2 regions of the Halomonas sp. 113 genome follow, and region 2 is predicted to be linked to the other one. Evidence: predicted binding sites of a transcription regulator. Region 2 holds the regulator's gene; the other holds the start of a gene.
What was found. Region 2 encodes sigma-54, which starts transcription at its own class of promoters, with help from an activator protein. Its sites were predicted from a motif close to TGGCACNNNNNTTGCTNT; they were not measured.
Positions count from the first base shown of each region.

Region 1: the regulator sigma-54 is predicted to act here: its motif matches at 2,748-2,765, upstream of YERSI8AC_RS07805 (HAD-IIB family hydrolase).

Region 1 covers NZ_LR881453.1:1,636,198-1,647,271, forward strand. Annotated here, with positions in the region: gene YERSI8AC_RS07790 (FlgO family outer membrane protein) at 1-277, opposite strand, end outside; gene YERSI8AC_RS07795 (hypothetical protein) at 342-1,007, opposite strand; gene YERSI8AC_RS07800 (OmpA family protein) at 1,218-2,228, shown strand; gene YERSI8AC_RS07805 (HAD-IIB family hydrolase) at 2,879-3,796, shown strand; gene YERSI8AC_RS07810 (hypothetical protein) at 3,857-5,077, shown strand; gene YERSI8AC_RS07815 (methyl-accepting chemotaxis protein) at 5,511-7,127, opposite strand; gene htc2 (methyl-accepting chemotaxis protein Htc2) at 7,633-9,249, opposite strand; gene YERSI8AC_RS07825 (MBL fold metallo-hydrolase) at 9,449-10,315, shown strand; gene YERSI8AC_RS07830 (YeeE/YedE family protein) at 10,345-10,812, shown strand; gene YERSI8AC_RS07835 (DUF6691 family protein) at 10,836-11,074, shown strand, end outside.
Region 2 covers NZ_LR881453.1:1,979,274-1,990,347, reverse strand. Annotated here, with positions in the region: gene YERSI8AC_RS09300 (ATP-binding cassette domain-containing protein) at 1-686, opposite strand, end outside; gene YERSI8AC_RS09295 (KpsF/GutQ family sugar-phosphate isomerase) at 1,012-1,998, shown strand; gene YERSI8AC_RS09290 (KdsC family phosphatase) at 2,051-2,593, shown strand; gene lptC (LPS export ABC transporter periplasmic protein LptC) at 2,594-3,163, shown strand; gene lptA (lipopolysaccharide transport periplasmic protein LptA) at 3,175-3,693, shown strand; gene lptB (LPS export ABC transporter ATP-binding protein) at 3,705-4,454, shown strand; gene YERSI8AC_RS09270 (RNA polymerase factor sigma-54) at 4,584-5,999, shown strand; gene hpf (ribosome hibernation-promoting factor, HPF/YfiA family) at 6,097-6,405, shown strand; gene YERSI8AC_RS09260 (PTS sugar transporter subunit IIA) at 6,410-6,880, shown strand; gene rapZ (RNase adapter RapZ) at 6,968-7,900, shown strand; gene YERSI8AC_RS09250 (HPr family phosphocarrier protein) at 7,946-8,215, shown strand; gene pmbA (metalloprotease PmbA) at 8,232-9,572, opposite strand; gene yjgA (ribosome biogenesis factor YjgA) at 9,696-10,217, shown strand; gene tldD (metalloprotease TldD) at 10,255-11,074, opposite strand, start outside.

The sequences.
Region 1 (11,074 bases), 340 kb from region 2:
CTTCGCGTACCTGCATACCCTGACGGGCCAGTGCGGAGGCCATAATTTCAGAGCTAATACGCCCAAGCGTAGACGACTGGCTTAGATTGTCGATGCTCACAAAAGTGGCAGCAATCATGGGGCTATAGCGCGTGAGCTCTGGATTGCTGGCAACCATCTGCTCGGCAGCGGCATGAACCAATTCAGAGAGATCGGGTTCCGGTTCGGCGGGCGTATTGTTAGCATTGCCCAGCGCGCTGCAACCAGCCAGTAACAGTAGCGTTATGCCCATGGTCATCCCACGGGTAGCATGGCCGATAGAGCGAGCGCGCCAAGTAGTGAAAAGTGTCATCAGCATGAAATTACCACGTATCAGTAAGGGAAACGGAGGGTGTGGTAGGTGCCTGAGGCACGCGATGGGGGGCATATTGACGACGGTCACCGGCATTGATGTAGTAAATGTTGGACGAAGAGTAGAGAATTCGTTCGCCGTCGATAATTTGCGTGGTCACGATGATCTCTTCGTCACCGGTGTATGTCCAACTACCGCTGGTGGTATCGGCAAGCATGCCGGCGGGGATTAATCCCAGCGCAGGTTCGCTCCACTGATTAAACGGAATCGTGGCTACCGCAATGCCCGCGGTGAGTGCGGTAAAAGCGCCAACCGGTGGGCGGATAAAGCCGCGGTCACGGTGCTCGACAACTTCGACGTCGATAGTGATATTGGCGCTGTTTGCAGTGGGGACGGTGGTAAGGTTAGCGCCCCGTGACACCAGTTCGCTGGTCAGCAGTGCGCGAAAGCCACGCCCAAATTCACCGCCACTGTAGGCGTGCAGTGCTTCACTGTCTGACTCGCTGATGTGTAAATCGCGATTGCGAACGCGCTCGCGTTGTAAAATGCTGGTAGCTTCATGGCGGGCCAGCACATCCCAGTGGTGAGCTGCCTGCATACGTTGCTGTTCGGTATAGGGGTAGGTAGTGGCGATCGGCGCTTGAGATGTGTTGGCATAAAAGCAGCCGCTAAGCATTAAGCTTGCCAGCCCCAAACTAACAGGACGTATGAAATAGGGTAATGGAAATAATCGGGGACGGGTGCGCACCTGCTGGTTCCTTTTTCGCTACAAAACGGCTTTTGATAGACTATGTGCTTTGCTTAGTTTGCCATGCCTAATTCGACGTATCTAATTCATCATACCTAGCAAGATCGGCCACGAGGTTAAAAACTTGAATGAGCGATAATGCCAATGCTTGAAGATCACCGCGGCGGTCCGCGCCATGATTCGCTGATGTCGGCCTATCATGAAAGTGATAGCGGTAGCGGTTGGATGATCAGTTATCTCGATATCATGACCTTGTTGGTGGCTCTGTTCGTGGTCATTATCGCCGCTGCAGGGCCGGTTATTCCTCAATTGAACCAGAAGGATAGTGTGAGCGAGGACGCGGGCACATCCTCGCCTACTTTGGGAGTCCCCCTGCCTGAAGCATTGGCCCAGGTAAGCCATGAGCGTGAGAGTGTCGCCCGGTGGAGCAGTGCAGGATTGAACCCCATGGCGATTAGTGCGGCACTTGGCGTGGCAGGGCTGCCCAAGCTGGCCGATCTTCCTCGACGAGTCAGCTTCGGTGTTCCACCGCTTTTGGCAGCACCATTGCCGCCTGCTGAGCCGGTTATTTCCTTACCAAAACTACTGATGCCCGCGGGCAGCGATGATTTTACATCGCCCTTAGCTGACTACATGGTGGTGTTAACCGACCACCCCCCGGCAAATGTACAAGTGGTGAGCGATGAGTCAGTAGCGGGGGCGACTGCGCTAAATCAGGCGCTTTCGGAACGCGTTGAAGAGTCTACCTATTTGCCCGACCTGGAGGGTGTTGAAGTATCGCGGGTGGCTGAGGGGATTAGCCTGCGTGTACAGGATCAACTGCTGTTTCCCTCTGCCACGGCTGAGCTAACCAACGATGGGTCGTCACTAGTGAGCAGTTTGCTCGAGACTATTCAGCGCTACGATGGCGAAGTGTGGGTGGAGGGCCATTCGGATAGCCAGACCATTAGCACCGAGGAGTTCTCATCTAACTGGGCGCTGTCGAGTGCTCGTGCCATTGCCATTGTGGAAGCGCTGGAAGCGGCGGGCGTGGATGCTGAACGCCTTCGCGCAGTCGGCTTGGCAGCAACAAAACCGCTAGAGAGCAACGCCACCGCGGAAGGGCGTGCACGTAATCGGCGGGTTGAGGTGGTGATTCATGTGGAGTAAGGGGCAGTTAATAGAGGAGTAAATAGCTGCTCAGCTATAAGGAAAATGTCATTGCGAGAAGCGCAGCGACGCGGCAATCTGATTTGTCAGTGATAGCTAACCCCGAGATTGCTTCTCTATGTTTGCAATGACGGCAACATGATCGCCACGCTTCGCTCGCGATGACATAAGAGGGGCAATGACATAGAAAAAAGCCCGCCGGGGGAGGCGGGCATTAAAGGGCTTGGCTCACTGCAGTCCACTGGCATCAGGTGAGGGGTGTACAGGATTGCCAGTGGGTACAATGTCAGTATAGCTATTTATTAAGCGTTGCCAAGTGCGGTAAAGCTTTTTTTACTTTTTATCATCTTAGTTATCGCTAATGCTTATTCTGAAAGGGGCTGTACAAAGCGCACCGATCTGCTTCATGCACTTTTGTGGTGCGTTTTAACTGCCTCTTTTTGGTGCTTGCAAGTACTCTGATTTATTTATCCCGTCAAATGCCACGTAACCCTCTGTTGAATAGACACTTCTCTGTTTTGGCTTATTAATTGCTATGCTTTACGTAGCAATTAATAGCTGGTCATAGTAGTTAATAGCTGGCCATAGCTATTTAGGCGTTCTAGACACGACGTCTTAACGAAGCGTTAAGGCCGAAGAGAGGTAGTGCTATGCCTGAACCCGCTCGTCTTTCAGCGTCAACCCCTTCGGTTGATCCGGCTCTGCAGCCGCGGCTTGTCTTGACCGATTTAGATGGCTCACTGCTCGACCATCACAGTTATGACTTCAGCCCTGCTGCTCCCTGGCTTGCCCGCTTAAAGCAAATGGGGGTGCCGGTGGTTCCGGTGACCAGTAAAACCCATGCCGAACTGATACCGCTGCGCGAAGCGCTGGGCCTCACGGCAACCCCATTTATTGCTGAAAATGGTGCGGTTATTGGTCTCCCCCCTGGCTGGTGTCATGCACGCTTAGACCGTCCAGGCAGTGGCCGTGATGGTGTTGTTATCAAACATCCTGGTGTGGATATTGGCTTTATACGTGCCCGATTAAAGGTGTGGCGTGAACGCTTGGATATTCGCTTTACCCGCATGGGAGAGATGAGCGTAGCTGAGGTGATGGAGCTTACCGAGCTCGACGCAGTTCGCGCCCGGGATGCTCGGCAGCGGGAAGGTAGCGAACCGTTGTTGTGGGAAGACTCGGCCGCGGCCCTTGAGACGTTTCGCGCCGCTTTAGAGGGGGATGGCTTACAGCTTACTCAAGGTGGACGCTTTTGGCATGTAATGGGGCGCTCCGCCGATAAGGGCAATGCCGTCGAGTGGCTGGTTAAACGCTTCACGGCATTAAGAGGGCGAATGCCTCTTTCATTGGGTTTGGGAGATGGGCCAAACGATATCACCATGCTCGAAGCAGTGGATCAAGCGGTCGTGATACGAGGTTGTCACGACTTAGCCGTAGAACCCCGCAATGCTTCGCTCTATCGCACGTATGCCACAGGGCCAACCGGCTGGGCTGAGGGAGTGGCCTACTGGTGGGGGCGAGATGACCGCCGTTTAGCGACGGCGGAAAAGGGCGATGCCGCTGTCCTTTGAGTACAGTTCTTTGAGTCCAGTACTTTGACCCCAGTTCTATGAATCCAGGGAGGTAAGTGAATGAGTGACTTTCATCAAAACGGAATTATTACCGACTTTCACAACCTTACCCGGCGCTCGGTGGAGGCGCTTGAACAAGAGCTGTGCCAGTTTGCTCGACGACGTCCAATGGGGCTGATTCTACCGTCGCTGTTTTCGGAGCTGGAAGGGCCAGCGCTGTCGGCGATCGTCGATGAGCTGGTTAAAGTCCCTTATCTCAACGAGATTGTCATTGGTCTGGATAGAGCCGATCGCGAGCAATTTTTATATGCTCGGGAGTTTTTCTCACGCCTGCCGCAACACACGCGCATCTTATGGAACGATGGCCCACGGCTGCGCGCCCTGGATGCGGAGCTGGAAGAGCACGGTTTAGGCGCTTTAGAGCCTGGGAAAGGGCGCAATGTATGGTATTGCGCAGGCTATATGCTGTCGTCAGGGCGCTCGACGGTGGTAGGGCTTCACGACTGCGATATTTTGACCTATGAGCGTGGGCTGCTTGCGCGCTTGATGTATCCGGTGGCGCACCCCAATTTCAATTACAGCTTCTGCAAAGGTTATTACCCCCGTATTGCCGAGGGTAAACTGAATGGGCGCGTCTCACGGCTGTTAGTCACACCGCTGCTGCGGGCGCTTAAAACTGTCTGTGGGCCGATGCCCTACCTTGATTACCTGGATAGCTTTCGCTACCCACTGTCAGGTGAGTTTGCGATGCGCAGCGAAGTGCTTGAGGGGATTCGTATGCCTGCGGATTGGGGGCTGGAAATTGGCGTTTTGTCGGAGTTACAACGCAACTACTCCCTGCGCCAGCTCTGCCAGGTAGATATTGCCGATGCCTACGACCACAAGCATCAGCCGGTTAGCGAAGATGATCCTGATAGCGGCTTAAACCGCATGAGCCTGGATATTTCAAAAGCGCTCTATCGCAAACTAGCCACCCAGGGGGTTACCTTTAGCAGCGAAGACTTCCGCACGCTTAAAGCTACCTACTACCGCTTTGCGCTGGATTTGATCGAAGCCTACGACCACGATGCGACGATGAACGGCCTAAGCCTTGATCGCCACAGCGAAGAGCAGGCCGTGGAGCTGTTTGCCAGTAACCTGCTCGAAGCGGGCAATCTTTTTATGGATAACCCACGTGAGCGACCCTTTATCCCCAGCTGGAACCGTGTTCAGGCCGCGGTGCCAGATCTGCTCACGCGTATGCACGAAGCGGTAGAGCTGGATAACCAAGGTAAGGTTTAGCGCCTATTCATATGTCATTGCAAGGAGCCTACTCATATGTCATTGCGAGGAGCGCAGCGACGCGGCAATCTCGATCTGCGATGGCAGGTAACCTCGAGATTGCTTCACTGCGTTCCCAATGACAACACCGAGATCGCCACGCTTCGCTCGCGATGACACCCATTTGTCATTGCAAGGAGCCTACTCATATGTCATTGCGAGGAGCGCAGCGACGCGGCAATCTCGATCTACGATGGCAGGTAACCCCGAGATTGCTTCACTGCGTTCCCAATGACAACACCGAGATCGCCACGCTTCGCTCGCGATGACACCCATTTGTCATTGCAAGGAGCCTACTCATATGTCATTGCGAGGAGCGCAGCGACGCGGCAATCTCGATCTGCGATGGCAGGTAACTCCGAGATTGCTTCACTGCGCTCGCAATGACAAGACATCAAAAATCGCTGTGCTGGAGGGCTGCACGCGGAGCCGATGACGAGGCGGGTAAATTTGCTTGTGCATGTCCCGTGCTCTGGTTAATGCGGAAGTGGGCAACCAGTTGACGCAGCTGAGCACTGAGCTGTGCGAGCGTTTGGGTGGCGTGGTTACTCTCTTGCACCAGGCCGGCATTTTGCTGGGTCATTTGATCCATCTGCGTTACCGCCTGATTGACCTGCTCAATGCCGCTGCTCTGCTCAATGGTGGCTGCAGAGATTTCCTGAACCAGTGTACTGAGCTGTTTAATGTCATCGACCATGCCATTGATCTCATCGCCGGTGTCATGCACTTGACGGCTGCCTTCCACCACTTTGCTATCCGACGCTTCGATCAGCGTTTTGATCTCTTGGGCGGCGGCAGCCGAACGGCTGGCTAGTTGGCGAACTTCATTGGCGACAACGGCAAAACCGCGCCCCTGCTCGCCGGCTCGGGCGGCTTCCACCGAGGCGTTAAGAGCCAAAATATTGGTTTGGAAGGCGATGCCGTCAATGGTGTTAACGATGCTGCTCATTTGGGTGGCGCTTTCGTTAATCGTCGCCATGGTGGAGATCACCGTGGACATTGAGTCACTGCCGCGTTGAGCGCTGTCAGCGGTGCGTGTGGCAAGTGTTCGCGCGTGATCCGCATGTTCGGCATTTTGTTTAACCGTGGCGGTAAGCTGCTCCATGCTGGAGGCCGTTTCGGCCAACGACGCTGCCTGCTCTTCGGTGCGTGTGGAAAGCTCTTCATTAACACCCACAATCTGCTCTACGCCACTGTTAACCTGGTTTGCGCCGTGGTGAATATCGCCAATGGTATTGGCCAGGGTTTCACGCATCCGGTTGATATCAAATAGTAAGCTCTGCTGATCCTTTGGCGAAAGCTGAGTGGTTTGGGTCAAATCTCCATCAGCAATATGGCGTACTACGCTAGCTGCATAGCGTGGGTCGCCCCCCAGCCTGCGAGCAACATCACGAATGACCCAGCCCATTAGCAGCGTTACAGGAAGGCCTATAATCAGCAGTACCATTACCGAGTAAATTAAACGTGTAATAAAAGCTTCGTTTATATCATCTACATAAACACCCGTGGCCAGCGACCACTGCCATTCGGGAAGATAGGCCACGTAACTGATTTTCGGTACCTGCTCATCACCAGTGATACGACGGGAGTAGTAGTCAACGTGCCCACCGCCAGCTTGAGCTGCTTCTCGAAAAGCAGCGTAAAGATCCATGCCGCTGGCATCCTGGTAAGCGCTCATGTCTTCACCGCGGGGGCGCTTGGGGTGGGAAACGATCTTTAGGTCATCATCGAAGGAGAAGATATATTCTCCACCGCCAAAACTGACGCTAGACATATTGTCGATGGCACGCTGTTGAGCTTCTTCAAGGCTGAGCTCTCCAGCAACTACCCGCTCTTGTAGCGCTTCAATTTGGCTCTGTACGCTTTCCACCACGTATTGAATACTGTCTCGGCGTTCACTCTCAATCGTCTGGCGATTCTCCCAGGCCAACCAGCCTACCAGCAGTAGCATGGCAACCCAGATAATACCCAGCGTTCCCCAGAGTTTTTGCGTCGTCGTTAAGCGAGTCATTTTTTTCCTAGCCGATGTAAGTAAGCAACGTTGTTCCCTATCGGCCTAAGGCACCAATACCTTAGCAAAATTTAAAGTAAATGCTGCCGCGGCAATTTCGCTTGCCGAGGCAGCATATTCTGAGATGTGTTTCACGTCGCTCGCAATGACACCCAGTTGATCATTGTGAAGAGCCTACTCATATGTCATTGCGAGGAGCGCAGCGACGAGGCAATCTCGATCTGCGGTGGCAGGTAACCCCGAGATTGCTTCACTACGTTCGCAATGACAGGTGAAGGATTTCAATGATATCACCTACGTCATTGCGAGGAGCGCAGCGACGCGGCAATCTCGATCTGCGGTGGCAGGTAACCCCGAGATTGCTTCACTACGTTCGCAATGGCAGGTGTGAAGGATTTCAATGATATCTCCTACGTCATTGCGAGGAGCGCAGCGACGCGGCAATCTCGATCTGCGGTGGCAGGTAACCATGAGATTGCTTCACTGCGCTCGCAATGACAAAACATCAAAAATCGCTATGCTGATGAGCGGTCTGCGGGGCGGGTGAGGAGGCGGGTAAGCTTGCCTGTGTATTCTCCGTGCTCTGGTGAATGCGGAAGTGGGCAACCAGTTGGCGCAGTTGGGCGCTGAGCTGGGCCAGGGCTTGAGTCGCGTGAGTGCTTTCTTGCACCAAGCTGGCATTTTGCTGGGTCATTTGATCCATTTGCGTTACCGCTTGGTTGACCTGCTCAATGCCGCCGCTCTGTTCAATGGTAGCCGCAGAAATTTCCTGAACCAGCGTACTGAGCTGTTTGATATCATCGACCATGCTGTTAATCACATCACCGGTGTCGCGTACTTGGCGGCTACCTTCAACTACTTTGCTGTCCGACGCTTCGATCAGCGTTTTAATCTCCTGTGCCGCAGCAGCTGAGCGGCTGGCAAGTTGACGAACCTCATTGGCGACAACCGCAAAGCCGCGCCCTTGATCACCTGCTCGGGCGGCTTCAACTGACGCGTTCAGTGCCAAAATATTGGTTTGGAAAGCGATACCGTCAATGGTGTTAACGATGCTGCTCATCTGTGTGGCGCTTTCGTTAATCGTCGCCATAGTGGTCGTGACGGACGACATCGAGTCACTGCCGCGCTGAGCGCTATCGGCCGCTCTGGTGGCAAGCTTACGCGCATGGTCAGCGTGTTCAGCATTTTGCTTAACAGTCGCGGTGAGCTGTTCCATACTGGAAGCGGTTTCAGCTAGTGATGCTGCCTGCTCTTCGGTGCGGGTCGAAAGCTCTTCGTTTACGCCCACGATCTGCTCTACGCCACTGTTGACCTGGCTTGCGCCGTGGTGGATGTCACCAATCGTCTCGGCAAGAGCTTCACGCATCCGGTTGATATTAAAAAGTAAGCTCTGTTGATCCTTCGGCGAAAGCCGTGTGACCTGGGTCAGGTCGCCGTCGGCAATATGACGTACTACGTTGGCTGCATAGCGTGGGTCTCCACCTAAACGACGAGAAACATCACGAATAACCCATCCCATCAGCAGCGTTACCGGCAGGCCAATGATCAGTAGTATCACGATCGAGCGAATCAAACCGGCAATAAAGGCGGCATTAATATCATCGACATAAACGCCGGTCGCCAGTGACCAGTCCCATTCGGGAAGGTGTGCTACATAACTGGTTTTCGGCAGCTGCTCGTCGCCACCCGCGCGGGTAGAATAGTAATTGACGTGACCACCACCTGCTTGCGCGACACGCAGCAACTCGGGGTACAGCGCCATCCCGCTGGCGTCTTCATAATTGGTCATGTCAGTGCCGGGTGTACGGCTAGGATGCGAGATAATCAGTAAGTCATCGTTGAATGAAAAGATATACTCGCCCGCCCCAAAGCTAACGCTAGACATATTATCGATCGCACGCTGCTGCGCTTCTTCCAGGCTAAGTTCACCGGAGGCTACCCGTTCTTGCAGGGCTTCAATTTGGTTTTGCACGCTTTCCACTACGTATTGAATGCTATCGCGGCGTTCGCTCTCAATCGTCTGGCGGTTCTCCCAGGCAAGCCAGCCAACCAATAGCAGCATTGCAACCCAGATAATACCCAGCGTTCCCCAGAGTTTTTGTGTCGTTGTTAAGTGAGTCATGTTCTTCCTAATTTTTGTAATTGAGTAACTCCTTCATTATCGGCCTAAATGGAGCAGACCTTAGCAAAAATAGTCTTGAACACTCTTTTGGGATATATAGCACCCTTATATTCTAAAATAATCTAAATATAGAACTTAAAATGCACTATGCTGTCTTTATAGCATGAGATTGAGATCACCACCCCTATGGGAGGCAACGATGCAACGCCCAATCGTTACGCACTTTTTTGATGAGCCTACGAACACCTTTAGCTATGTCGTCCAAGACCCTGATAGCCGTGCCTGCGCAATTATAGATTCGGTACTCGATTTTGATTATGCCGCTGGGCGAACCGACGTGCGATCTGCTAACACCATCATCGCTTTTATTCGCGAACACGATCTCGATGTAGTCTGGATTTTGGAGACCCATGTACATGCAGACCACCTCTCGGCAGCGCCATACCTACATGAACAGTTAGGGGGTAAAACCGGCATTGGTGCCAACATAGTGAAGGTGCAGGAGATATTCGGTAAGGCATTCAATGCGGGCAGTGAGTTTGTTCGGGATGGCAGCCAGTTTGATGCGCTGTTTGAAGAAGGGGATACGTTCGCCGTTGGCCAATTACAGGGCCAGGTGCTGCATACCCCAGGACATACGCCCGCTTGTTTAACCTACGTAATAGGCGATGCCGCCTTTGTAGGCGATACGCTATTTATGCCGGATTATGGCACCGCGCGGTGCGACTTTCCCGGTGGAGATGCGCGCACTCTTTATCACTCTATCCAAAAAGTATTGGCGCTTCCCGAGCAGACGCGGCTGTTCTTATGCCACGACTATAAAGCTCCCGGTCGCGATACCTTTGAGCATGAAACCAGCGTTGCGGAACAGCGCAGTGAGAACGTCCATGTTCATGAAGGTATCAGCGAAGACGAGTTCGTGAAGATGCGCACTGAGCGCGACGCCACCTTAGGCATGCCACGGCTCATTATTCCTTCGGTGCAGGTCAATATGCGTGCGGGGGAACTGCCTCCTGCGGAAGAGAATGGCACTGTCTATCTCAAAGTGCCGCTTAATTTTTTCTAACGGTTTAAGTGCGAGCTGAGGAGTTATCAGTGGATTGGACAGCAGGCTTACAAGGGCTGGTTGGGGGTGTGTTGATCGGGCTTTCCGCTACCTGGTTGATGGCAACGCTGGGGCGTATCGCAGGTATCAGTGGCATCGTGGGCAATTTGATAACCCAGCGCCCCAAGGGCGATAGCGCTTGGCGAGTGGCTTTTCTGTTAGGGCTGATTAGCGGCCCGCTTCTGCTTATGGCGCTAGGTGGTGGTTTAGGCAACGTTGCCGAAAGCCCTGGTGAGGTGATTGGCGCGCCGGTGGGAGGCGTAGGGTTAATGCTGGTGGCTGGGCTGTTAGTGGGCGTAGGCACAGGGCTGGGCAGTGGCTGTACCAGCGGCCATGGCGTGTGCGGGCTGGCGCGTTTGGCACCACGCTCCATGGCGGCCACTGGTATGTTTTTGCTAACGGCGCTAGTGACCGTTTATATCTCGCGCCACATGCTAGGCCTAGGTGGTGGAGTATGAGTCAGTCAAACAAGAGTCATTGGATGAAAACAGCGGCAGGCTATGCGGCGGGGCTACTTTTCGGTATCGGCTTAGCTGTTTCAGGCATGACCGACCCCGCGCGAGTTGTGGGGTTTCTAGACGTAGCGGGCGCCTGGGATCCAACGCTGATGTTCGTATTGGGCGGGGCTGTCGTCACCACCTTTATCGGCTATCGGCTGGTATTCAAGCGTACTGCACCACTATTGGGTGGCGTCTTTCAGTTACCGGCCAAACGGGAGTT
Region 2 (11,074 bases):
GTTTGCGGCGTGCCATGGGCTACCACCTGGCCATCGGCGATCAGATAGAGATAGTCCGCAATGCTCAAGGTCTCCTTGATATCATGGGAGACCACCACCGAGGTTAGCTGCAGCGCTTGATTAAGGCGCTTGATTAGCTGCACCAACACGCCCATAGAGATGGGATCCTGACCAACAAACGGCTCATCATACAGAATCAGTTCTGGATCCAGCGCCACCGCACGAGCCAATGCGACCCGGCGCGCCATCCCTCCGGACAGCTCCGCAGGCGTTAAGTGTCGCGCTCCGCGCAGGCCGACCGCCTGTAGCTTGAGCAACACCAGGTCACGCACCATGGTATCGGGCAAATCCGTATGCACCCGCAGCGGAAAGGCAACGTTTTCAAACACATCCAAATCAGAAAACAGCGCACCACTCTGAAACAGCATTCCCATCCGCTTGCGTAGCGTGAATAGTGCCTTCCGGGACAGTTTATGAACATCACGCCCATCAATGAGTATTCGACCACTCTCCGGGGTTAGCTGGCCGCCGATCAGCTTCAGTAGCGTGGTTTTACCGGTACCACTTGGTCCCATGATCGCGGTTACTTTACCCCGCGGTATGGTCATATTCACGCCACGGAAAATTTCGTGATCACCACGCGAAAAGTAAAGCTCTTCAATTTCTATAAAGGGTGCATCTGTCATGGATCAGTTGACTCTTAACGAGGCGCGACTAAAGCTGTATAGCATACCCTACTTGCGGCTATCGCAATTAGAAAACAGCGTTTCTAAAACATTATCGAACATTGTACTATAACGCTACAAGGCATTACTGCACGAATGGGCTTTCCTATTGTTCAGGGTTATCAAAGTTGCAAAGGCTTGCTTACCCTCGCCTAAACCTGCTCTCGACACTGGTGATGCGGGTATGCCCCCAGGGAGTCGCCTCAATTACTGCCTATTAGAGGTGTCGAGATGTTATTCTTACCGGTTACTACTTGTATATTTTCATTTGTTAAGAGAAAACGCTATGCGCCAGCCTATCGCCCCCTCCAGCCTACTACGTGAAAGCGCACTGCGTACGCTACAAATCGAGCAGGCAGCGATTGGAGGCCTTCAGGCTAAGCTAGACGAAAGCTTTGATCGCGCCTGTGAGCTAATTCTCGCCTGCCAAGGTCGTGTCGTGGTGACCGGTATGGGCAAGTCGGGGCATATTGCTGGCAAGCTAGCGGCGACACTTGCCAGTACCGGCACGCCGGCTTTTTTCGTTCACCCCGGCGAAGCCAGCCATGGCGATCTAGGCATGATTACCCGCGCAGATGTAGTGTTGGCGCTCTCTAACTCGGGCGAAACTGCCGAAGTCACTGCTCTGCTACCACTGCTTAAACGCCTGGGCACACCGCTGGTCAGCATGACGGGGCGGCCCCACTCCACGCTTGCCAAGCACGCTGATGCGCACCTAAACAGTGGCGTCGAGCGTGAGGCTTGCCCGCTCGATCTAGCCCCCACCAGTTCCACCACCGCTGCCCTCGCCCTGGGTGATGCACTGGCGGTTGCGTTACTGGAAGCACGCGGCTTTACCGCTGAAGATTTTGCCCTCTCCCACCCCGGCGGCAGTTTGGGCAAGCGCTTACTGCTACGCGTTAGAGACCTCATGCACGACGGCGCACGCCTGCCCCAAGTCGCATTGGGCAGCCCGCTGCGCGACGCATTACTCGAAATTACCCGGCAAGGGCTTGGCTTTACCTGCGTAGTGGATAGCGAAGGACGATTAGCGGGGGTCTACACCGATGGCGATCTACGCCGCACGCTGGATCAATTCCATAATCTGCGCGACGTGCGCGTTGATGATGTCATGACCCGGCCGGGCAAGCGCATAGGCCCCGATATCCTGGCGGCCGAAGCGGTACGTATCATGGAAGAAAGCCGTATTACCGCGCTAGCGGTGGTTGATGAACAACAGCGCCCAATTGGGGCTCTACATATGCACGACCTGCTCGCCAGCGGCGTTATTTAACCCAGCGGCGCCAACACGACCTGCTTTACGAACTGATTGATATGGAGGTTCTATGACCCTACCTGCCTCGCTACTCGACCGACTCCGCCGTGTACGCCTGCTAGCACTGGATGTTGACGGCGTCCTTACCGATGGGCGCCTCTACTTTCAGGCCGATGGTATCGAAATCAAAGCATTCCACACCCAGGATGGCCACGGGCTAAAGCTTCTCAAACGCGTGGGCGTACATGTCGCGTTGATTACCGGGCGCGACTCCCCCATGGTTAGCCAACGCGCGGCGGCACTCGGCATTGACCATGTTCACCAAGGCTGTGAAGACAAGCTGGCCACACTGCGCGGGCTCTGCCAGCGCCTCGATATTGAACTAGAGCAGGTGGCTTATTGTGGCGACGACCTACCCGACCTAGCGGCTATCAAACGTTGCGGCGTCGGCATTACCGTGCCAAACGCGCCGGACTATATGCATACCCACGCCGACTGGACTACCGAACGCCTGGGTGGCCACGGTGCCGTACGTGAGATCTGCGATACGCTGCTTGAATCTCAAGGACACTGGGGCGCGGTGCTCGACACCTATCTGCACGGCCGCACGTAAATGTTTAAACGCTTTAAAGTACGCCTCTGGTTAGCCGGGCTAGTCATCGCGCTGGGGATTCTGCTGGTATGGCTTGACCCCCGCGGGCCTCAAGACACCAGCATCGATCCCGAAGCACAGGCTCAGGAACCTGGCCACGTGCTGGAAAATGCCGAGATTACCCTATTCGGGGATAACGGCAGTGTCATGCAGTCGCTAAAAACACCGCGCCTTATCCATACCCCGCAGCGCAGCGAAACCTGGACGGAAGAGCCCGAGGCAGTACTGTATGACAGCGAAAACCGTCAGTGGCTGGCCAGCGCCGCTGTAGGCACGCTCAACACCGCTACCCAAGCCCTGCTGCTGTCAGGTTCGGCTCGGCTGTTTGCACCAGATGAAGGCTGGCAGCTAGATACCGAGCTACTGCACTATGATGGCCTCGAGCAGCATGCATGGAGTGACACACCGGTATTGATGCAGCAACCGCCACAGCAAATGAGCGCTTCACATATGGACGTTTGGCTTAACACCAGCCAGGTTCGCTTAACGGATAATGTGCGCGGCACGCACCCCCCGGCCACACAACGCTAATAGGAACCGCCATGAAAGCCATGATTTCCCCAGCCCTGCTCTACACTGCACTGTTCGGTTTAGCGATACCTTTATCAGTGTTAGCCCAAACCAACTCATCTTCCCAACAAGCCCCAGTGGAAGTGGAAGCCGACCGTTTAGATCTTGATCAGCGGGCAGGCACAGCTGTTTATACTGGGGATGTGGACATTCGCCAAGGCGAAATGCAGCTGCGCGGCGAGCGGGTAGAGATCGAACGCAACGACGCGGGCGAACTCTCGACAGCCACCGCTACCGGTGAGCGCGCCTACTTGCGCCATCAAGGCGAAGGGCAAGAAGGCCCCACGGAAGGCTGGGCGCGGCGGATTATTTATCACGTCGCCGAGCGTCGCGTAGAGCTGATCGACCAAGCCGAACTGACCCAGCAAGAGGACACCTTTAGTGGCGGTCGCCTTGAGTATTTTATTGACCGAGAAGTGATTCAAGCGCGCTCTGACGTTGATGGCAGCGAGCCCCAGCGCATACGCATGACCCTTCAGCCTGAACAATAGGGAGCCTAGCTGTGGCCACTGCTGACACTGCGCCGATCAAAACCCTTTATGCCCACCACCTGGCTAAAAGCTACAAACGCCGCCGAGTGGTCAAAGACATCAATCTAGAGATATCCCAAGGCAGTGTCGTTGGCCTTTTGGGCCCCAACGGCGCGGGCAAAACCACCTCATTTTATATGATTGTTGGGCTGGTCAAATCCGACGCTGGCAAGGTGGGTATCGACGATGTGGATTTAACGCGCGCCCCCATGCACGAGCGCGCAGCTGCGGGGATTGGCTATCTACCTCAAGAGGCGTCTATTTTCCGCAAACTCTCGGTTGCCGAGAATATTATGGCGATACTCGAGACCCGCAAAGAGCTTAACCGCAGCGATCGCGAACAGCGCCTGGAAGCGCTACTCGAAGACTTCCATATCACCCATATTCGCGACAACCTGGGCATGAGCCTTTCGGGCGGCGAGCGCAGGCGTGTAGAAATAGCCCGCTCGCTAGCCACAGAGCCCGCTTTTATACTGCTCGATGAGCCTTTTGCGGGCGTTGACCCCATCTCGGTAGGTGAGATTAAAACCATCATTCGTGCACTGAAACAGCGCCATATCGGCGTGCTGATCACCGATCACAACGTGCGTGAAACACTAGACATTTGCGATATCGCCTATATCGTCGGCGATGGGCAAATCATCGCCAGTGGCTCGCCCGCCTCGATTCTCACCAACCAAAAAGTAAGGGATGTGTATTTGGGCGCCGATTTTCGCCTGTAATGTTTTTGCCTTAATCGCCCCTAAATAGCGCTTTAAAACAACTTTACGACCAATGGCATGCTTATTGCACTTGCGCCAAGCACTCACTCGCACTAGGGTGGAGCATTCTGATTAACGAGTGGTTCTCAGATGGTCATGAAAGCTTCTCTCCAACTGCGTATCGGCACACAGCTGACCATGACGCCCCAGTTGCAGCAGGCCATTGCGCTGCTGCAACTCTCTACGCTGGATCTTCGTCAAGAAATTCAGCAGGCCCTCGATGCCAATCCCATGCTGGAGCAGGAAGATGAATTTAGTGAACAGGCTGTCAGCGAGCCTAAGGAAGAAGAGTGGTCAGAGAGCATCCCTACTGAGCTCTCGGTAGATAGCGACTGGTCAGATACCTATCAAGATATGGGAAGCCAGGGGGGCAGCAGCAGCGAAGGCCCCGACTTTGAGCGCCAGGCAGCCGGGCAGAGCCTTCATGGCCACCTGCTGTGGCAACTCGCCATGACCGATTTTAGCGCTCGCGAGCAGCTTGTCGCGGAAAGTTTAATCGACGCGCTAGACGCCAACGGCTACCTGACCCAGCCGCTCAACGACATCCGTGAAGGGCTTCGTGCCCAGGGCATTGACGGGCTAAGCCAACGCGAAGTGGAAACCATTCTACTCAAGCTCCAGCAGTTTGAGCCGACCGGCATATTTGCCCGTGACTTGCGTGAATGCTTGATGCTGCAGCTCGCCGCTCTCCCCGATAATACGCCACTGCTGGTTCCCGCCCGCCGCTTGGTGCGGCAGTTTCTCGAAGCGCTTGGCAAAGACGATATGCGTCTGCTGAAACGCCGTCTAGGGCTCGACGACGAACAGCTGTCCGATGTCATCCTGCTTATTCGCAGCCTAGACCCACGCCCAGGCAGCGCCTACGGCGACACCGATGACAGCTATGTCACCCCCGATCTAGTCGTCCGCCACGATAATGAAGGCTGGCATTTAGAGCTCAACCCCGAGGCCCTGCCACGGCTGCGCATTCAGCCCGACTACGCCAGCTTGATTAAGCGTGCGGATAAAAGCGATGACAACCAGTTTCTCAAAGAGCACTTGCAGGAAGCGCGCTGGTTGATCAAGAGCCTCTCTAGCCGAAACGATACGCTGCTGCGTGTTGGTCGCGAAATCATTACCCGCCAGATTGGCTTTTTAGAGCACGGCGAAGAAGCCATGAAACCACTGATACTGGCCGACATTGCCGAAGCCGTGGAGATGCACGAGTCGACTATTTCACGGGTAACGACGCAAAAATATATCCATACACCCCGTGGTGTGTTTGAACTCAAATACTTTTTCTCAAGCCAGGTGAGCGGTCAAGATGGCGACAGCCACTCCAGCACCGCCATCCGTGCACGACTCAAGAAACTGATTCAAGAGGAGCCGCCCGGCAAGCCGCTTTCAGACAGCCGCTTAGTGACGCTATTAGGCGAAGGAGGGATTCAAGTGGCGCGTCGTACGGTGGCGAAATACCGTGAAGCCATGGGCATTCCCTCTTCCAGTGAACGGCGTCGTTTGCGCTAACTTCGTTAACGTTTCAGGGAAACTCTCGACAAGGGCTTTGCAACGCGGCAAAAAGGGTTACAATCGAAGTACAGTCCGATGGATAAGGAGCACGTCAATGCAAGTAAATATCACTGGTCATCACGTAGAACTGACTGACGCCTTGCGTGACTATGTCAACGAGAAGCTTGAGCGTGTAGAGCGCCATTACGACAATATAACTACGGTGCAAGTCACCTTATCAGTGGAGAAAGAGCGCCAGCAGGCCGCCTGTACGCTGCACGCCGCAGGTGCTGACTTACATGCGGAAGCCCTAGACAGTGATATGTACGCCGCTATCGACGCACTAGCGGACAAAATCGACCGTCAACTCGTTAAACACAAGGAAAAAGCACAAGCTCGCGCCCAAGGCGCCGGTGTGCGTTAATTCAATGACGTTGGAAACCATACTCCCCCCGGAACGCGTTCTGTTCGACGTCCCCGGGGGCAGCAAAAAAAGGGTGCTGGAGTTTTACAGCACCTTTATCGCCCAAAATATCCCCAGCCTGGACAGCCAAGAAGTGTTTAGCCGTTTAATCGGCCGCGAGCGCTTAGGTAGTACGGGTATTGGTAACGGCGTGGCTATTCCTCATGCGCGTAGCCCCCACTGCAACGCCCCTATCGCTGGATTTTTGAAACTGGCTGAAGCGATCGATTTTGACGCTATCGACGGCGACCCGGTAGATCTGGTGTTTGTCCTGTTGGTACCCGAAGAGGCAGATGACACGCATCTCTCACTACTGGGTCAGGTAGCGACCATCATGAATGATGCGGACACGCGCCAGCAACTGCGTAAAGCAGCCAGCCAGCGCGAACTGCTTGAGCTGATTACCGCCAAAATTCGCGAGCAATCAGCGGCCTAAGGGTCTGAAACCCTGTTCAGGGCAGATCACAGCAGGTTATCCGCTCACCACCCTCAACGCAGCTTGATCAAAGCAAAGAGAGACTCTATGCAACTGGTGATCATTAGCGGCCGCTCCGGGTCAGGTAAATCTATCGCCTTGCAAGCGCTGGAAGATCTTGGCTACTACGCGATTGATAACCTCCCAGCTATGTTGCTGGGGTCGTTGGTGGATGAACTGCGTGACCAGGGCGACCGAGCACATTTAGCGGTGAGTATTGATGCCCGCAATTTGCCGGGAGCTCTGGAGCGCCTGCCCTCTTTATTAGACGAGTTGCGCCAGCGTAAAATCGTCTTTCAAGTTATTTACCTGACCACCGATGCGCGCATACTGCTTGAGCGTTACTCAGCAACGCGTCGCCGTCATCCGCTGACCCGCGATAGCGAAATGACGCTGGAAGAGGCGATCAATAAAGAAGAGACGACGCTAGAGGATATTCGCGATCTGGCCGATCTATTGATCGATACATCACGATTATCGGTGCACGATTTACGCCGTCGCATTACCGACCAAGTAGCCCATCAGCGGCGCGACAAGCTGACGCTAACGCTGGAATCGTTTGGGTATAAACGCGGCGTACCGTTAGACGCCGACCTGGTCTTCGATGTGCGCTGCCTGCCAAATCCGTACTGGGATCCAACGCTGCGCCAGTTCACTGGCCGCGACGCGGAAATCGTGGCTTTTTTGAACAGCTATCCGATTGTTGATGCCATGAGCGACGACATCTTGGCCTGGCTAGAGCGTTGGCTACCCGCTTACCAGAATAGCCAACGTAGCTACATGACTATCGCGATTGGCTGTACTGGTGGCCAGCACCGCTCGGTCTATATGGCCGAGAAGTTAGCGGAAAAATTGACTCCTAGCATGGGCGAAGTTCAACTTCGCCACCGCGAACTGGGTCTGCACTACACCATAAGCGAACAGTTGGCCGCTCCCCTCGTCAGCGCTTCCACACCTAACGAGCGGCCAGAGACCTCTTAAGCGCGTCTATCCATTAATGACACCACTCGGCGAAAAGGAACCAGGGTGCCAGAACGCATACTTACACTTACCAATCAACGCGGGCTACACGCTCGCGCGGCGACAAAACTGGTCAAATGCGGCCAACAGTTCACGGCAAAAATACGCGTTTACAAACAGCAACAGGCCGCCGACGCCGCCAATATCATGTCACTGCTGATGCTTGCCGCACCTTGTGGCACCGAGCTTAGAATCACCGCCGAAGGCGATGACGCCGAACAGGCGCTTGAAGCGATTCAAGCGCTGTTCGACGCCCGCTTTGAGGAGGATCAGTAAGCCGCCGCTTGGCTTGTTAGTCCCCCGCCACGGTCATGGCATCAATCAACCAGCTACCCGTGTGAACACTGCCACGGGTATCAGTGTCATCGCCAATACCTACTAAGCCAGCAAACATCCGCTCCAGGTTTCCGGCAATGGTGAACTCTTCGACCGGGTACTGCACCTTTCCATTTTCGACCCAAAAACCTGCTGCACCGCGGGAATAGTCACCGGTCACACCGTTGACACCTTGGCCCATCAACTCAGTCACCCAAATACCCCGCCCCATCTCTTGCAACAAGCTTTCGCGTGATTGCAGTGGCGTTGCTAAACGCACGTTACGTGCCCCACCGGCATTGCCCGTGGTTTGCATATCGAGACGACGAGCGCTGTAAGAAGAGAGCATATAGCTGGCAATGCGTCCCTGATCGATAAAGCGATTATTGCGCGTTTGCACGCCCTCGCCATCAAACGGTGAGCTTGCCGTAGCGCCAATCTCCATTGGCCGCTCTTCAAGACTAAACCAGTCGGGAAACAATGGTGTACCGAGCCGGTCGCACAAAAACGAGGCCTGCCGGTAAAGCGCACCACCGGCTAACCCACCGAGCAGGTGGCCAATCAAGCCACTGGCCAACGATGGGTCAAACAGCACCGGAAAGGTGCCCGTTGGCGGCCGTTTAGCACCTAGCCTGCGCAGCGTACGCATCGCGGCTTCGCGCCCCACCTCAGCGGGGTCACGTAGCGCCTTGGGGTCACGGGCAGAGGTGTAGTCATAATCACGCTGCATACCGCTCGCGTCTTGGGCAATCAGCATGCAAGAAAGAGAGTGACTACTGCCCTTTTGGGTACCTAAAAAGCCGTGGCTATTGGCGTAAACGCGCACCCCTTCGCCACTGGAGAGAGACGCGCCATCTGACTGTGAGATGCCGTCAACGTCTCGCCCCGCCTGCTCGCAGGCAAGCGCTAACTCAATCGCCTCATCCGTTGTGAGCGCCCAGGGGTAGTGCACTTTTAGATCGGGCAACTCAGTAGCCATAAGGGAGGCATCGGCCAACCCTGCGGCCGGGTCTTCGCCGGTATAGCGGGCAATCGCCAGCGCTTTCTCTACGGCTGCCTGGATCGAGGCACTGCTGGCATCAGTGGATGAAGCGCTGCCTTTACGTTGACCCACGTATAGCGTGACGGCAATGCCTTGGTCACGGGATAACTCAACCGTTTCAACTTCGCCCAGGCGTACGCTAACGCCTATACCCTGATCGACGCTTGCGCCTACTTCGGCAGCATCCGCGCCCAAGCGCTTCGCCAGCGCTAACGCCTCTTCGGCGCGCGCGGTCAATAGCGACTGCTGCGCGGATGCATCAAATGCCTGTGCCATATGGCCTCCTATTTCAACCGAATGCCTCTCAACCAAAGTCTTGCAAGAGAGTGTCATCGGCGAATCAATGTTGTACTCGCAGCTGGTATAATGCCGCCACGAATCTTGTCTGTGAGTCACACTATGCGTAAGCAACGTCCCGATCCCGTTGAAGTAGAAGAACAGGAAGAACGCCCTAGCAAGTCGCAACTCAAACGCGAAATGCATGCCTTACAGGCACTTGGGGAAACCTTAATCGCCATGCGACCGGCGGAACGCGCCCGTTTCCCCCTCTCTGACGATATGCTACGCGCTATCGAGGAAACCTCGCGTATTCGCTCCCATGAAGGTCGCCGCCGCCATATGCAGTATGTCGGTAAGCTGATCCGTAAAGAGGATCTTACCGCCATTCAAGCCGTGTTCGACTCCATCGACCAGGAGCAAAAGCAGCGCGACCACGCGTTCCACCGACTGGAAAAATGGCGGGAACGCTTAATTGACGAGGGCGATGCGGCAGTTGACCTGTTTATGGCGGAGCACCCCGACGCCGATCGCCAGACACTGCGTCAATTGATTCGCAACGCCCAGCGGGAACGCGAACAGGGCAAACCGCCGACCAGCTCGCGCAAGCTCTTCAAACACCTGCGCGAAACCCTCGCACTTTAAAAACAGCCTCTTTAAGACGGTTTTTCAAGACCGCCTATCAAGACTGCGTGCCGCCGACGGTCAGCTCATCCAATTTCAGGGTGGGCTGGCCCACACCCACCGGCACGCCCTGCCCTTCTTTACCACACACGCCAATGCCGGTATCCAGCGCCATATCATGGCCAATCATGGAAACACGCTGCATCGCTTCCGGCCCGTTACCAATCAAGGTGGCGCCTTTCACCGGCACCGTCACCTTACCGTCTTCAATCAAGTAGGCTTCGCTGGCAGAGAACACAAATTTGCCAGAGGTGATATCCACCTGCCCGCCCCCAAAGCTCACCGCGTAAATACCGCGCTTAACGCTTTTGATAATATCGCTGGGCTCATCTTGGCCCGCAAGCATGACCGTATTCGTCATGCGCGGCATCGGCAGGTGGGCAAAGGATTCGCGTCGCGCATTGCCTGTGGGAGCCATACCCATTAAGCGGGCATTGAGTTTGTCCTGCATATAGCCGGTCAAAATGCCGTCTTCGATAAGCGGCGTGTATTGGCCCGGCGTGCCCTCGTCATCCACGCTCATCGAGCCACGGCAATCCGATAGTGTCGCATCATCGACAATCGTCACGCCTTTTGCGGCCACGCGCTCGCCCATTTTGCCAGCAAAAGCGGAACTGCCCTTACGGTTGAAATCCCCTTCCAAACCATGGCCGACGGCTTCATGAAGCAAAATTCCCGGCCACCCCGACGCCAGCACCACAGGCATTTGCCCCGCGGGCGCATCGACGGCTTCCAGGTTGACCAGTGCCTGACGCACCGCCTCTTTGGCGTACTGCTCGGCAACTTGGTCATCGCGCAGCTTGGCCATGGAGTAACGG